4 regions of the Kitasatospora sp. NPDC043950 genome follow, and region 3 is predicted to be linked to each of the others. Evidence: riboswitches for the same ligand, from Rfam matches in the RefSeq annotation. Region 3 holds a riboswitch; each other region holds the start of a gene.
What was found. Region 3 has a riboswitch for cyclic di-AMP ahead of AC07BF_RS17990 (M23 family metallopeptidase). Riboswitches for the same ligand answer to the same signal wherever they lie in the genome.
Positions count from the first base shown of each region.

Region 1: it holds a riboswitch for cyclic di-AMP, as region 3 does, so the genes downstream of both, AC07BF_RS09870 (glycoside hydrolase family 16 protein) here and AC07BF_RS17990 (M23 family metallopeptidase) in region 3, are expected to answer to the same signal.
Region 2: it holds a riboswitch for cyclic di-AMP, as region 3 does, so the genes downstream of both, AC07BF_RS08990 (transglycosylase family protein) here and AC07BF_RS17990 (M23 family metallopeptidase) in region 3, are expected to answer to the same signal.
Region 4: it holds a riboswitch for cyclic di-AMP, as region 3 does, so the genes downstream of both, AC07BF_RS33915 (LysM peptidoglycan-binding domain-containing protein) here and AC07BF_RS17990 (M23 family metallopeptidase) in region 3, are expected to answer to the same signal.

Region 1 is NZ_JBWKER010000011.1:35,266-38,961, reverse strand. It holds gene AC07BF_RS09885 (alpha/beta hydrolase) at 1-414, shown strand, start outside; gene AC07BF_RS09880 (MoaF-related domain-containing protein) at 508-837, opposite strand; gene AC07BF_RS09875 (esterase/lipase family protein) at 1,047-2,384, shown strand; cyclic di-AMP (ydaO/yuaA leader) riboswitch at 2,619-2,785, shown strand; gene AC07BF_RS09870 (glycoside hydrolase family 16 protein) at 2,788-3,696, shown strand, end outside.
Region 2 is NZ_JBWKER010000009.1:159,593-163,288, reverse strand. It holds gene AC07BF_RS08995 (hypothetical protein) at 55-1,032, shown strand; cyclic di-AMP (ydaO/yuaA leader) riboswitch at 1,457-1,627, shown strand; gene AC07BF_RS08990 (transglycosylase family protein) at 1,614-3,032, shown strand; gene AC07BF_RS08985 (LacI family DNA-binding transcriptional regulator) at 3,142-3,696, opposite strand, start outside.
Region 3 is NZ_JBWKER010000024.1:79,026-82,721, reverse strand. It holds gene purB (adenylosuccinate lyase) at 1-8, shown strand, start outside; gene AC07BF_RS17995 (MFS transporter) at 16-1,548, opposite strand; cyclic di-AMP (ydaO/yuaA leader) riboswitch at 1,861-2,043, shown strand; gene AC07BF_RS17990 (M23 family metallopeptidase) at 2,046-3,005, shown strand; gene AC07BF_RS17985 (DUF2470 domain-containing protein) at 3,282-3,696, opposite strand, start outside.
Region 4 is NZ_JBWKER010000074.1:21,970-25,665, reverse strand. It holds gene eno (phosphopyruvate hydratase) at 1-636, opposite strand, end outside; gene AC07BF_RS33915 (LysM peptidoglycan-binding domain-containing protein) at 904-1,821, opposite strand; cyclic di-AMP (ydaO/yuaA leader) riboswitch at 1,827-1,994, opposite strand; gene AC07BF_RS33910 (cytochrome P450 family protein) at 2,205-3,500, opposite strand.

The DNA of each region.
Region 1 (3,696 bases), on a different contig from region 3:
GCCTTCATGGGCAACTCGACCGGCGGCTACTGCGCCCTCAAGCTGGCCATGCGCCACCCGGACGTCTTTCCGACCGCCGTCGCGCTCTCCGCCTACTACGACGCCGCCGACGACCCGACCACGGGCGACCTGTTCGGCGGCAGCAAGCAGCGTCGTGACGAGGCCAACCTGATGTGGCGGTTGAAGAACCTGCCGCAGCCCAAGGTGTCCGTGCTGCTGGCCGGCACCAAGAAGGGCGACGGCGACTACCGGCGCGACACCGAGGCCTTCGTCGACGCCGTGCAGTCCCCGATGAAGGTCTCCTACAGCATGTTGGAGAACGGCGGCCACAACTTCGAGACCTGGAGCGCGCTGCTGCCGTCCTCGCTGGAGTGGATGTCCCAGCACCTCAAGGTCCCGAACCAGGCTGCCTGAGCAGGCCGCCCGAGCAGACTGTCTGAGCAGGCAGTCTGCTCAGACGGTCTGAGTAAGCCGACGGACAGCGAGGGGGCGCGGGAGCGGTGAGGCTCAGGCCACCCGCTCCAGCGTCCCGGTGTGCAGCTCGCCGACCCGGCCGCCCTCGCCCTCGTACGTCCAGAAGGCGCGCACCGTCAGCCGGCCGAGGTCCATCACGTGGCTGACGGTGATCCCGCTCTCCTCGGTCCAGCTGATGAAGTAGATCTCCGGCGCCACCTCGGCGACGTGCAGCCGCACGTCCTCCCACTGGCCCGCCGACTCGCCGAGGCCCTCCCAGCGCAGCCGCCTGCCGTCGGCCGAGTAGGTGTTGCGGAAGGCCGCGCCGTTGTCGGCCCGGAAGAGGTAGGTGCGGCCGGCGAAGGCGGGCAGGGGCGCGGTCATGGTGGGGCGGTACCTCGTTCCTGTGGGGCCGTGCACGGCGGTCTTGTGCACTGCGGAAGATGTCGGACCTCCAATTTATCCGACCCGGTGAGCCGGGTGGGCGCACCCGTGGACGGTGCGCCACGGCACCGGCCGCCACCGCGCAGGCCGGCGCGGTGTGCGGCGGGCACCTGGGCGCCCGCCGGCGGCCGGTCCTACCGTCCACCCCCATGAGACGCACCCCCACCCCCATGCGGCACACCCCCACCGCCGTCAGACGCACCCCCACCGCGTTGTCCGCCCTCCTGCTCACCCTCGCCGCGCTGCTCCTCGGCACCCCCACTCCCGCCCAGGCCACCGCCGCCCAGACCGTCACTTCCCAGACCACCGCCCAGGCGGCCACCGCCCCGCTCACCCTCGAAGCCGCCTTCCCCGCCCCCGGCAACGGCTGGGCCAAGGTCGAGCGCTACCTCGACACCACCCCCGGCTTCCGCACCGAGCAGTACCCGGCCGACGGCCGCGGCGACCAGGACGGCGCCCGCCGGACGTACTTCGGCGGCACCGGCCAGCCCTCCTCCAGCCGCTTCCTGCTGTACTCGGCGACCGGCTGGGACACCGGTAGCCGTCCGACCCCCGTGCTGCTGGTCCACGGCGCCAACGACAACGCCGACCGCGCCTGGGCGAACCCGGGGGAGAGCGGCACCTGCGGTGCCTCCGCCTGCCCGTCCACCGGCCTCGCCCAGTACCTCGCCGGCACCGGCCACCGGGTGTTCGCCATCGGCTTCGCCCACAAGCAGGGCGACAACCTGTTCCAGGCGCAGGCCGTCGGCGACGCCGTCGCGCTGATCCGGGCCCGCCTCGGCGTCCCGCAGGTGGACGTGGTGGCCTGGAGCAAGGGCGAGGTCGCCGCCCGGGCGTACGTGTCCTCGGTGCGCCCGTCCTGGGGGCGGGCCTACGCGGGCGACGTGCGCCGCCTGATCACCCTCGGGGGCCCGAACGGCGGGCTCGACTACGTGTACGCGCACGGCTGGTCGTTCGACCTCGCGAGCTGGCCGGCCTGCGGCGGCACCGCCAACGCGCCGTCCCCGCACCTCTACATGACCTGCTACGGCACCTACACGGCGCAGCCCTGCCTCGGCGTGCTGCCCACCGGCGGCTACGACTGCTACCCGGGCCAGCGCCAGCTGCTCGCCCGCTGGGACGGCCGGTACGGGGTGGACGGCACCGCCCAGGACTGGTGGACCACCTACTACGGCGGCCAGGGCTTCTACACCTCCGGCCAGGGCATCCAGGCGGCGATCGACGCCGGTTCGCTGATCGCGCCGCTGCAACAGGCGGGCGTCCCCGCGTCGGTGCGCACCTATCTGCTCGCGGGCGGGTCCGCCGACATCCCGGGCGTGCTCAACGAGAACCGGGGGCCCAGCGACGGCATCGTGTTCACCGCGAGCGCCCTGGACACCACCGGCATCGCGACGATCGGCGGCACCCGGCTGCTCACCGGCCTCAACCACCTGGAACTCGCCTGGGCACCGGAGGCCGAGAGCCAGGTCGACAACTGGCTCGCTTGACCCGTGGACCGCCGATTCGCCGATTCGCCGATTCGTCGTTCGGCAGCTCGACGGCTCCGCTGATCCGTCCCAACTGATCCACCACGCAGCGTCGTTGATCGACACCGCTGTGACCTGTGCGACAACCGGCCCGAGCAGGTTGTCCGTTCACGGACGGCCCGCCTAGCCTGCAACCGTCGTCCGCCCTCGCGGACCCCCGCCGCCGGGACGCCGAGTCCTGTCCACCCGCCGGCCGGCAACCGAGCACCACAGCGGACGGGAGCGGGGGAACCAAGGTCAGCGCCCGGCCCGTACGCTCCCGCGTGCGGGCCGTGGCTAGGGGTGAAGCCGCTTCCACCGGCGGCCGGGCTGCCTCAGCCCGAATCCGACAGCTCACCTCGCAGGCGTCGCAGAGGACACTGCCATGCACCAGCCTGCCCGGCGCCGCGCGCCGCGCCACGCCCGTCCCTCCCACCGGGGCCGCAACGCCGCCCTCGCCGTCACCGGAGCGCTCGCCGTCACCGGCGCCGGACTGCTCGGCCTGCCGGCCGTCTCCGGCGCCCAGGCCGCCACCGCCCCGACCGTCACCCAGGACCGGCTCGCCCCGGCGACCATGGTCGCCAACCAGGCCGCCACCGCCTCGCTGACCCTCCACTCCTCGGCCTGCTTCACCGCGAAGACCGTCGGCGTGGGCGTCCGGAACGCGGCCGGTGCGAACCTCGACTTCCCGGGCAACGCCTCCAATGTGCAGATCTGCCCGAGCGGCCTGTCCTTCACCAGCGGCGCACGCGCCCTGCCGGCCGGGACGTGCACCCAGTTCGGCTTCTGGCAGGACCTCGGCGGGGCCTGGCACAACCTGGCCTCGCAGCAGCTGGTGGTCTCCAGCACCCCGGCGCCGACTCCGCCCCCGACCCCGACGCCCACCACGAAGCCGACTCCCGCCCCGACCCCGACTCCCGCCCCGACCCCGACTCCCGCCCCGACCCCGACGGCGACCCCCACCGCGAAGCCGACCCCGACGAGCAGCCCGAGCCCGAGCAGCCCGAGCGCCACCGCCAGCCCGTCGGCCGGCACCCCCGTATCCCCGGTCGCCGGCAAGTCGCTGACCTGGTCCGACGAGTTCAACGGCCCGATCAGCTGGGGCTCGCGCTGGGTCGGCGACAAGAGCACCGCGTACAAGTACGGAAACCACAACCCGGACGACAACAAGCTCGACCTGCTGAACAAGAACAACGTCAGCGTCGCGAACGGGGTCGCCACCTTCACCGCTGCGCCCGGCACCACCACGCTGGAGAACGGCAAGCAGGCCTGGAACACCGGCTTCCTGACCACC
Region 2 (3,696 bases), on a different contig from region 3:
CTCGAACGGCAGCCGAATGCAGGCCTGACGGGCCGATGTCCTACGATCTCCGGCATGAGCACCGCAGCCATCCCGGGCGCGCCACTGCCCGTCCGCACTCCAGGCTCCCGTGCGCGGGGGCGCCACCGTCGCCCCGAGCGCCCCGAGATCCCGGCCGGATCCCCGGCCCTGGTGCTCGCCGTGCCCGCGACCGCCGGGCCCGAGTCCCGCTCGGTCGTCGAGGAGCTGCTGTCGATCGTCCGCAGCGAGCAGGGCGACATCCAGACCGCCGTCGGCTACCTCCCGGGCGAAGCCGCCCAGGGCGCCGACAGCGACGACCGCACCGTCGCCGAACTGCTGGCCATGGCCGCCGAGGCCGGCCTGCCCGCGCCGGTCCTGGTGCCGCTGGTACCCGGCCCGCACGGATTCCTGACCGAACTCCACGCCCTCGCCGCCGAGTACGGAGCCCCCGTCACCGACGTGCTCGGCCCGCACCCGCTGCTCGCCGAGGCCGTGCACGTGCGCCTGTCCGAGGCCGGCCTGGCGCGTGCCGACCGGGCCCGGCTGTTCGCCATCGCGACCGCCGCGGACGGCGTCGTGCTGACCACCGTCGGCGGCGAGGAGGCCGCTGCCGCTGCCGGCATCACCGGTGTCCTGCTGGCGGCCCGGCTGGCCGTCCCGGTCGTGCCCGCCGCGCTCGACGTGCCGGGCTCGGTCGCCGCGGCCGTCAACCACCTCAAGGAGACCGGCTCCCAGCGCCCGGCGCTGGCCCCGCTGGTGATCGGGCCGGAGGCCGACTCCGAGCTGCTCGCCACGGCCGCCGAGGAGACCGGCTGCCCGTCCGCGGCGCCGCTGGGCGCCTACCCGACGGTCGGCCAGCTGATCGCCTCCACCTACCTGGCCGCGCTGCCGGCGCCCTCCCCCGAGGCCCTGACGCGGGCCGAGGCCGAGGCGGCGGAGGCCGCCGAGGGCACCCACGCCGACCACTCCGGCCGGGGTGGTCGCGCCGCTCACGCCGCTCACGCCGCCGCCGAGGAGTCGGCCGGCCAGTAGTAGCGGTCACCGCACGTGTGAAGGGCCCGGAACGGCTACGTTCCGGGCCCTTCCCGCTTGTCCCGTAAGGGAGTTAAAGGACGAATAGGTGTGATGTCCGTTCTATCCGCATTTGTTCACCATCGCTCGACGCACCCCCCGACGGCCACAGTGCGGACACGCCGCTCTCCCGGCGGGCAGGCCCCCGGGCGACCCGACCCACCGTCACCCGCCTCCTGAAACGCAGACAGTTGCGCGCACCCTTCGCGGCGTTGCCGGAAATCGGTCATTTCCGATCATGACAAGTGAGGGGAACGACCGTTCTCGCCAAACCGTGATGCGCGTCACAGGTGTTTGCAGTTTGAACTTAAGTCTGCTTAACGTGCTCCCCGTTCGTGGCCACACGAACCCAGTTCATCCGCGACGCCGAGTCCTGCCGTCGGATGTCCTGGCAGCGCGAAAACGCACCACGGCAGGAGCGGGGGACCCACAGGTAAGTCGCCCCGGACCGTTCCCCGGAACGATCCAGGGCTAGGGGTGAAGCCGCGCCCACAGCGCGGCCGGGCAACTCCAGCCCGAATCCGACAGCTCACCTCGCAGGCGTGGGAGAGGACTGCGTCTTCATGCTGCCCACCAACGGCACCCGTCTGTCCAGTCGTACCCGACGCGTGATCGCCGCCGTCGGCGTCGCGGGCGTCGGCCTCACCATCCCCTGCCTCACCTCCGGCACCGCCTCCGCCGCCTCCGTCGCCACCTGGGACAAGGTCGCCCAGTGCGAGAGCACCGGCAACTGGAGCATCAACACCGGCAACGGCTTCTACGGCGGCCTGCAGTTCACCTCCAGCACCTGGGCCGCCTTCGGCGGCACCGCCTACGCCCCCCAGGCCAACCAGGCCACCAAGGACCAGCAGATCGCCGTCGCCGAGAAGGTCCTCGCCTCGCAGGGCCCCGGCGCCTGGCCGGTGTGCTCGGTCCAGGCCGGCCTGACCAAGGGCGGCACCCCGGCCGCCGTCGACACCTCGGCCGGCTCGACCACCGGCTCGGCTGCCGGTTCGACCGCCACCAAGCCCGCCGCGAAGCCGGCCGCCCCGGCCGCCAAGCCCGCGCAGACCCAGACCCCGGCCCCGGCCGCGAAGCCCGCCAAGCCGGCCGCACCGGCCCAGGACCAGGCGCAGGCCCCCGCCGACTCCACCAACGGCACCTCGGCCCAGAAGGGCCAGAGCCAGGCCCGGAACAGCGCCCAGCCCCAGGCCGACGACTACACCGTCGCCTCCGGCGACTGGCTGTCCTCGATCGCCGACAAGCACAACCTCCAGGGCGGCTGGCAGCGGCTGTACGAACTCAACCGCGGCACCCTGACCGAGGGCCCGGACTCCATCTACCCGGGCCAGCGCCTCTCGTTCAAGGACGGCGGCCAGGCCCAGCAGTCGGCTCAGGCCGACCGGTCCGGCTCCGGCTCGTCGGCCACGTCCGGCTCGGACTTCACCTGGTTCGACCGCTCGCAGAAGTCCGGCCAGACCTCCAACGGCGCTGTCGCGAGCGCCAAGCCGGCCGCCCAGCCCCAGGCCCCGGCCACCAAGCCGGCCTCCAAGCCGGCCTCCAAGCCGGCCTCCAAGCCGGCCGCCCAGGCTCAGACCCCGGCTCAGACCCCGGCCGCCACCGGCAGCATGGCCGCCGCGGTCTCCTTCGCCCAGTCGAAGGTCGGCCAGGCGTACGTCTACGGCGGTACCGGCAACGGCGGCTGGGACTGCTCCGGCCTGACCCAGGCCGCGCTGCGCGCCGCGGGCGTCTCCGTCCCGCGCGTCGCCGCCGACCAGGCCGCCGCCAGCACCCGCGTCTCGCTGGACAGCCTGCAGGCGGGCGACCTGCTGTTCTGGTCCAACAACGGCCAGAACTCCGGCGTCTACCACGTCGCGATCTACATCGGCGGCGGCCAGTACGTCGAGGCCGCCAACCCGAGCTCGGGCGTGCGCCTGCAGACCGTCGCCAACTGGGCGCCGGACTTCGCCGGCCGGGTCTGAGCACGACCGACGGGTGACAGCCGACAACTGACGGCTGACCCGGCACCCGGGCGGCACACAACGGGCCCCGGAGAGCAACTGCTCTCCGGGGCCCGTCCGTTGACCGTCCTCAGCGCGCGCAGGCCCCCGTGGACCCACGCATGACCAGCTCCGGCTGGAACATGAACTCCCCGCGCTGGACGGCGTTTCCGCCGACCTCCTCCAGCAGCGCGTCCACCGCCGCGGTCGCCATCGCCTCGACCGGCTGGCGGATCGTGGTCAGCGGCGGCTCGGTGAAGGCGATCAGCGGCGAGTCGTCGAAGCCGACCACCGAGACGTCGTGCGGCACCGACAGCCCACGCTGCCGCACCGCCCGGATCGCCCCGAGCGCCATCATGTCGCTGCCGCAGACGATCGCCGTGCAGCCCTTGTCCAGCAGCGCGCCGGCCGCCGCGTGCCCGCCCTCCACGCTGAACAGCGTGTGGTGGACGAGTTCCTCGGCCTCCTCCTGGCTCCGTCCCAGCACCTCGCGCATCGCCGCCGTGAAGCCCTCGATCTTGCGCAGCACCGGCACGTACCGCCGCTGCCCGACCGCCAGCCCGATCCGCTCGTGCCCGAGTTCGGCCAGGTGCTGGACGGCCATCCACATCGCGGCCCGGTCGTCCGGCGAGATGAACGGCGCGTC
Region 3 (3,696 bases):
TCCTCTGACGATTCGTCAGCTGGCTGAGGGCCCTGCCGCCGATCCGGTGGCGGGGCCCTCGTCCGTGTGGACGTGGCCCGGGTCGAGCGGCGGGGTGGTGCCGCAGGCCCACTCGCAGTCCGGCTCGGCCACCGGGCGGTCCACCGGCGCGAGCACGTTGCCGCGGACGGTGGCGAAGGCCGTCAGCCCGCCGGTGACCAGCAGCCCGGCGCAGATCAGCATCGCGGTGCGGAAGGCCGAGTCCACCGCGGACGGCACCCGGTAGGCGTCGCCGCTCAGCCCGGCGAGCGAGGGCAGCGCGGCGACCGCGAGCAGCCCGGCCGCGCGGGCGGCGGCGTTGTTGACGCCGCTGGCGATGCCCGCGTGCCGGACCTCGACGGCGGCCAGCACCGTCGCCGTCAGCGGCGCGACCAACAGGGTCATCCCGCAGCCCAGCACCGTGACGGCGGGCAGCACGTCCGCCCAGTAGGAGGAGCCGGGGCCGGTGCGCAGCATCAGCAGCACCCCGGCGGCGCACAGCAGCGGACCGACGGTGAGCGGGATCCGGGGGCCGATCCGCTTGCCCAGCCGCCCGGCGCGCGCCGACAGGGTCAGCATCAGCACGGTGATCGGGACCAGGGCGAGGCCGGAGACCAGCGGGGAGAAGCCGGAGACGATCTGCAACTGCACCACCAGCAGGAAGAACACCCCGCTGAACGCCGCGTAGACGCAGAGGGTGACCAGGTTGACGGCGGTGAACAGCCGGGAGGAGAAGAGGCCGAGCGGCAGCATCGGCTCGGCGGCGCGGCGCTCGACCGCGATGAAGGCAGCGCCGAGCAGCAGGCCGATCGCGCCGGTGAGCCAGACCGCGGGGGACAGGCCCTCCCCGGCGGCGGTCAGCGCGTAGGTGATCGCGCCGAGGGCGAGCGCGGCGAGCAGCGCGCCGGGGACGTCGAAGCGGCCGACGGCGCTCTCGTTCCGGCTCTCGGGGACGAACCGGGAGGTGACCGCGACCACGGCGGCCGCGAGCGGAAGGTTCAGCAGGAAGATCCACCGCCAGCCGGGGCCGTCCACCAGCCAGCCGCCGAGGAAGGGGCCGACCGCGGCCGACACCCCGCCGAGGCCCGACCACAGGCCGACCGCCGCCGAGCGGTCGTCCGGGTGGAAGACGGCTTGCAGCATGGCGAGCGAACCGGGGGTGAGCAGCGCCCCGCCGATGCCCTGGACGGCGCGGGCGGCGATCAGCACGTGGATGGTGGGGGCGGCGGCGCAGGCCGCGGAGGCGGCGGCGAACCAGAGCACGCCGATCAGGAAGACCCGGCGCCGGCCGTACCGGTCGCCGAGCGCGCCGCCGAGCAGGATCAGTCCGGCCAGGGTGAGCAGATAGGCGTTGAGCGTCCACTGCAGGGACGCGAGGGAGGCGCCGAGATCGGTGCCGATGCGGGGCAGCGCGACGTTCACCACGGTGCCGTCGAGCATCGCCATGCTGGAGCCGAGCACCGTCGCGAGGAGGACCCAGCGTCCCCGCGAGGTGCCCAGGCGCAGTGTTCCTGCTTCGGAGGTGGCCACGGGCCGATCCTGCGCCCGTGGGGCGTACGTGACAAGGGTCACCGGGGGGTGTGTCGGTGGGTGCGCGGTGCGTGAGCGGGCGGGTGCGCAGCGGTGGCGGAATCGGCGCAGCGTCGTGGATCAGTGGCGCCGGGTGAATGGATTGTGCACGTACGGTGCAGCCGATCATTCGGAGGGTCACCGCAGCTCGGGGGGTTGTTGCCGGTTCAAGTGATCGACATTGCTTCACCCGAACGGATGGGTTTTAGTTCAGCGACCGCCCGGCCAGTCCGGACGGATCCACCGGGTGGAACGCCGAATCCTGCCGCTGCCCGGTGGCTCGCACCGAACTCTGTACGGCAGGAGCGGGGGACCCACAGGTAAGTCGCCGGACCGGAAACGGCACGCTTTCGCGTACCCGGATCCAGGGCCGGCTAGGGGTGAAGCCGCATGTGCGGCCGGGCAACTCCAGCCCGAACCCGACAGCTCACCTCGCAGGCGTCGGAGAGGAAAATTCCATGCCTGCACAGGCTCGTCGTATCGCCCTGCCCCGCGCCGCCCGCATCGGGATCGCCACCGCCGTCACCGGTGTCTCCTTCGCCCTGCCGCTCGTCACCGCGATGAGCGCCCAGGCCCACCCCGCGCCGGCCGCCGCGGTCACCGCCGCCCCGGCCGCCGCTCCCGCCGACCAGGCCCAGGCCTCGTCGCAGGAGAGCTACCGCGTCGTCAGCGGCGACACCCTGTCCCGGATCGCCGACGCCCAGCACGTCGACGGCGGCTGGCAGGCGCTGTACGACCACAACCGTGAGGTCGTCGGCGGCAACCCGGACCTGATCTTCCCCGGTCAGCGGCTCGTGATCGCGGGCCAGGCCGCCCCGGCCAAGCCCGCTGCCCCGGCGAAGCCCGCCCAGCCGTCCGCCCAGGACGCCGCGCCGGCCACCACCGCCGCCAAGCCGCAGGCCCAGCCGGAGGTCCGGACCGAGGCGGCCAAGCCGTCCGCCCAGCTCCAGACCCAGCTGCAGACCGCCGCGCCGTCCGCCGTGGTCACCGCCGTGCCGGTCGCCGCCGCTTCGGCCTTCGTCGCCCCGCTGGCCGGCCCGAAGCTGGGCACCGCGTACGGCGTGGCAGGCTCGATGTGGGCCTCCGGCCACCACACCGGCCAGGACTTCGTCGCCTCCACCGGCACCCCGCTGCGCGCCGTCGGCAACGGTGTCGTGGTGAAGGCCGGCAACGGCGGCGCCTACGGCAACGAGGTCGAGATCAAGCTCGCCGACGGCCACTTCGCCGAGTACGCGCACCTCTCCTCGATCGGGGTGAAGATCGGTCAGGCCGTCAAGGCCGGACAGCAGATCGGCCTCTCCGGCGCGACCGGCAACGTGACCGGCCCGCACCTGCACTTCGAGATCCGCAACGGCTCGGAGTACGGCTCGGACATCAACCCGGTCGCCTACCTGCGGGCCCACGGCGTCGCGCTCTGACCCGTACCGGATGTACCGGATGTGCCGGATCTGCCGGATGTACCGGATGAGGAACCACCGCTGCTACGGGGCGAATCGACCGCCCGGGATGGTCATGTCGGGTGACCGCTCGACCGGGTGATCGCCGCAGCAGTGGACATGGGCGCGGGACACGCCCAGGCCGGCCCGGCTCGCGAGACTTCTCTCGCGAGCCGGGTCGGCCGCTGTCGTTTCCGGGCCTTGGTGGGTGTGTCCGGGGAGAGTTGACGATACGTCAGTGTGCTTCGGCGGGCCGGTTCAGAGCCGGTGGGCGGGCAGCCCGTGCTGGGCGGCGGTCAGCAGCTCGTGCATCCGCTGCCCGAAGTCCTCGGTGTCGGCGGCCGGTTCGGGGAAGACCAGGCGGACGTCGCGGTGGCCGTGCGGGTGGTCCAGGCGCAGGACCAGGCCGTGGCGGTCCAGGGCGAGCGGGCGGACCTCCGGGTGCTGGGCGAGCAGGTCCGGGTCGAGCAGCCGGGTGAGGACGGCGAGGGCGTCGGCGTGGTCGTCGGCGAGGTGGGTGAGCATGGCGGCCTCGTAACGGGCCAGCGGGTCGGGCGTGGCGAGGGCGAGGTCGCCAGCGGTGAGCGCGCCGGTGCCGTAGGGGGTGGCGAGGACGGCGTGGGCGACGTCCACGCGCAGGTGGACGCTGAGGCCGTCGTCGGCGAGGTGGGCC
Region 4 (3,696 bases), on a different contig from region 3:
CAGGTTCGGCGCGAAGCCGCCCTCGTCGCCGAGGCCGGTGGACAGGCCGCGCTCCTTCAGCACGCCCTTGAGGGTGTGGTAGACCTCGACGCCCCAGCGGACGGCCTCGGAGAAGGACTCCGCGCCGATCGGGGCGATCATGAACTCCTGGATGTCGACGTTGGAGTCCGCGTGCGAACCGCCGTTGAGGATGTTCATCATCGGAACGGGCAGCACGTGCGCGTTCGGGCCGCCCAGGTAGCGGAACAGCGGCAGGTCGCTGGCCTCGGAGGCGGCGTGCGCCACAGCCAGCGAGACGCCCAGGATCGCGTTGGCGCCGAGCGAGGACTTGTCCGGGGTGGCGTCCAGGTCGAGCATGGCCTGGTCGATCAGGCGCTGCTCGGTGGCGTCGTAGCCGACCAGCTCCGGGCCGATCTGCTCGATGACGGCCAGGACGGCCTTCTCCACGCCCTTGCCGAAGTAGCGGTTCTTGTCACCGTCGCGCAGCTCGAGCGCCTCGAAGGCGCCGGTGGAGGCACCCGACGGGACAGCGGCACGGCCGGTGCTGCCGTCGTCGAGGCCGACCTCGACCTCGACCGTGGGGTTGCCACGCGAGTCGAGGATCTCACGGGCTACGACGACATCGATGGACGGCACGAGGCATCTCCTTGCGGAAGCAGGGTCCGGCTGACGTTGGGTGCTGCCGGCGGGACGATTGCGGAGTCGTTACGACCAGAGCCTAACCGCCCCGGCCCCCGGGGCCGCGCTGGCCTCGGTCCCGTCTCAGCGTGTGGCCCGGCTACCCACCAGTAGTTCACCTGCTTGCCCGATCGAAGCGGGCGAATACGGGGGAATGCGGGCGAAGGGGGACAGGTCCCGTCCCCCTTCGCCCGCAGGGCGCGGGCCGTTCAGGGCCCGGGCCGCTCAGCCGAGGTGCAGCACCTGGCCGGGCATGATCAGGTTGGGGTTGCCGCCGACGGTGCCGCGGTTGCCGTCGTACACCGACTGCCAGCCGCCGGACACGCCCTGGGCGGCGGCGATCGTCGACAGCGTGTCGCCGGCCCGGACGGTGTAGTCGTGACCGCCCTGCGCGGCGGCGGGCTGCGCGGCCGGGGCGGACTGCGCGGGCTGCGCGGCGCGGGGCGCGTACTGCGGCTGGGCGGCGGGCTGGCCCGCGTACTGCTGGTAGACGCTCTGGTGGCTGGTCCAGTACCAGGCGCCGTTGTTCTGGTACCAGTACACCTTCGCGTCGGCGTCCCAGCCGGCCTTGCCGGAGAAGCCCTGGGTCTGCGGCTGCGTCTGCTGCGGGGCCTGCTGGACGGGCTGCTGGGCGGCCGGCTTCGGGGCGGCCTGCTTGACCGGCTGCTGGGCAGGCTTCGGGGCCTGCGCCTGCTGGGTCGGCTTGGCGGCGGACTGCTTGGCGGGCTTGGCGTCCGTGGAGGTGTCCACGGAGGCCGGGGCGCCGCCCTTGCTCAGGCCGGCCTTCTGGGAGCAGACCGGCCAGGCGCCCGGGCCCTGCGAGGCCAGCACCTTCTCGGCGACCGAGATCTGCTGCGCCTTGCTGGCCTGGTTGGCCTGCGGGGCGTAGGAGGTGCCGCCGTACGCCTTCCAGGTGCTGGGCGTGAACTGCAGGCCGCCGGAGAAGCCGTTGCCGGTGTTGATGCTCCAGTTGCCGCCGCTCTCGCACTGGGCGACGGCGTCCCAGGTGGAGGCCGGGGCGGCGGAGGCGCCGGTGGCGGTGAGGAGCGGCATCGCGAGTCCGACGCCGGCCACACCGGCGACGGCGATGGCCTTCTCGGTCTGGGTGCGACGGCGGTGGCGGCCGGTTCCAACGAACAGCATGAAGAGGTCCCTCTCCGCACGCCTGCGAGGTGAGCTGTCGGGTTCGGACCGGGAGGTGGCCCGGCCGCCGAAAGCGGAAACGATTCCGCTCGGGCGGCTTCACCCCAAGCCGTCGGGGAACGGCAACAAACCTGGTTCCCCCGCCCCTGCCCAGGGTCTGGTCGGTTTCCCGTGACGCGGCGGGCAGGATTCGGCGTTCCGCGCACGAGGTCCGCAGCTGCGAACTCCAGGGAGAGTAGACAGATCATCAGACCAATAACAAGCTCATATCACCGATATCACACACAAATTACGGCGCGTGGTCAATCGCCTACCAACGGCGGCGGTATGTCCGGATTAATGCGGGTTCAGGCCTGGCTCCACGGGCCGCCGGAGACATGCCGTCAGCGTGTCGGGGCGTCGGTCGGCGTGACCGGCGGCGCGTGCGGAGAGCAGGTCTCCGGAGTGAATTCGACCGGGAGTTCCCGCAGGCCACGCATGATCAGGCCGCCCCTCCAGCGCAGGTTCTCCGGGTTTTCCGCGAGCCGCAGGTCCGGCAGCCGGGAAAGCAGCGTGGCCAGTGCGCTCCGCCCCTCCAGGCGGGCCAGCGGGGCGCCGATGCAGTAGTGGATCCCGTGGCCGAAACCCAGGTGCGGATTGTCCGTGCGGGCCAGGTCCAGGGTGTTCTCGTCCGCGAACCTGGCCGGATCGCGATCCGCCGCGGCCAGCACCACCAGCACCGGATCGCCCACCGGGATGTCCACCCCGCCGATCGACAGCGGCCGCGTCGCGAAACGCCACGTCGCCATCTCCACCGGCCCGTCGTAGCGCAGGAGTTCCTCGATCCCGGTCTCCAGCAGCGCCGTCTCGCCGCGCACCACCGACTCCTGCAGCAGCCTGCGCTGCTCCGGGTTGCGCAGCAGCGCGTACGTGCCGTTGCCGATCAGGTTGACGGTCGTCTCGAACCCCGCGAACAGGAGGATGAACGCCATCGCGGCGGCCTCGTTCTCGTTCAGGTGCTCGCCGTGGTCACTCGCCCGGATCAGGCCCGAGATCAAGTCATCACCCGGATCCGCCCGCTTGCGGTGGATCAGCTCCAGCAGGTACGCCCGCATCCGCTTCACCGCCCGCCCCACGCCGCCGCGTTGGCCGCCGCCGTGCCGGATCATCATCCCGGCCCAGTCCCGGAAGTCGTCCTGGTCCTCGGCCGGCACGCCCAGCAGGTCGCAGATCGCGTAGATGGGGAGCGGGAACGCGAACTCGTGGATCAGGTCCGCCGAACCGCGCTGCGCGAAGCCGTCGATCAGCCGGTCCGTGAGCTGCTGCACCCGCGGCTCGAACTCCGCCACCCGGCGCGGCGTGAACGCCTTCGACACCAGCCGGCGCAGCCGGGTGTGGTCCGGCGGGTCGATGTTCAGCAGATGCGTCATCAAGTCCGCCTGGCGTTCCCCCGGAATTCCCACCCGCCCGGTGCGGTGCGCCTGCTCGCTGTGGTGCGCCGGGTTCTTCGACAGCCGGCCGTCCGCCAGCGCCTGCCGAGCGTCCGCGTAGCGGGTCACCAGCCAGGCCTCCACCCCGCTCGGCAGCGTCGTGCGGTGCACCGGGGCGTGCTCGCGCAACCAGGCGTAGGCGGGGTACGGATCGGTGGCGAACTCCCAGGTGAAGAGCTGCGGGGCGGCGGGATCGGGCTGCACTGGCATGCGTCGACCGTATCCGGTGGGTCGGGGCCGCACCGCCTCCGGCGGACGCGACCGGCGGGGCCGGATCGTCGACACCCGGCGGACGGCCCGCCAACGCTCCGTGGACGGTCCGTGGACAGCTCTTGGACAGCTCTTGGCCGGGTGGCGGGCGTGACCCTGGTCACCTGAGGGGTAATCCCTGTTGCGGAGGGTCAGG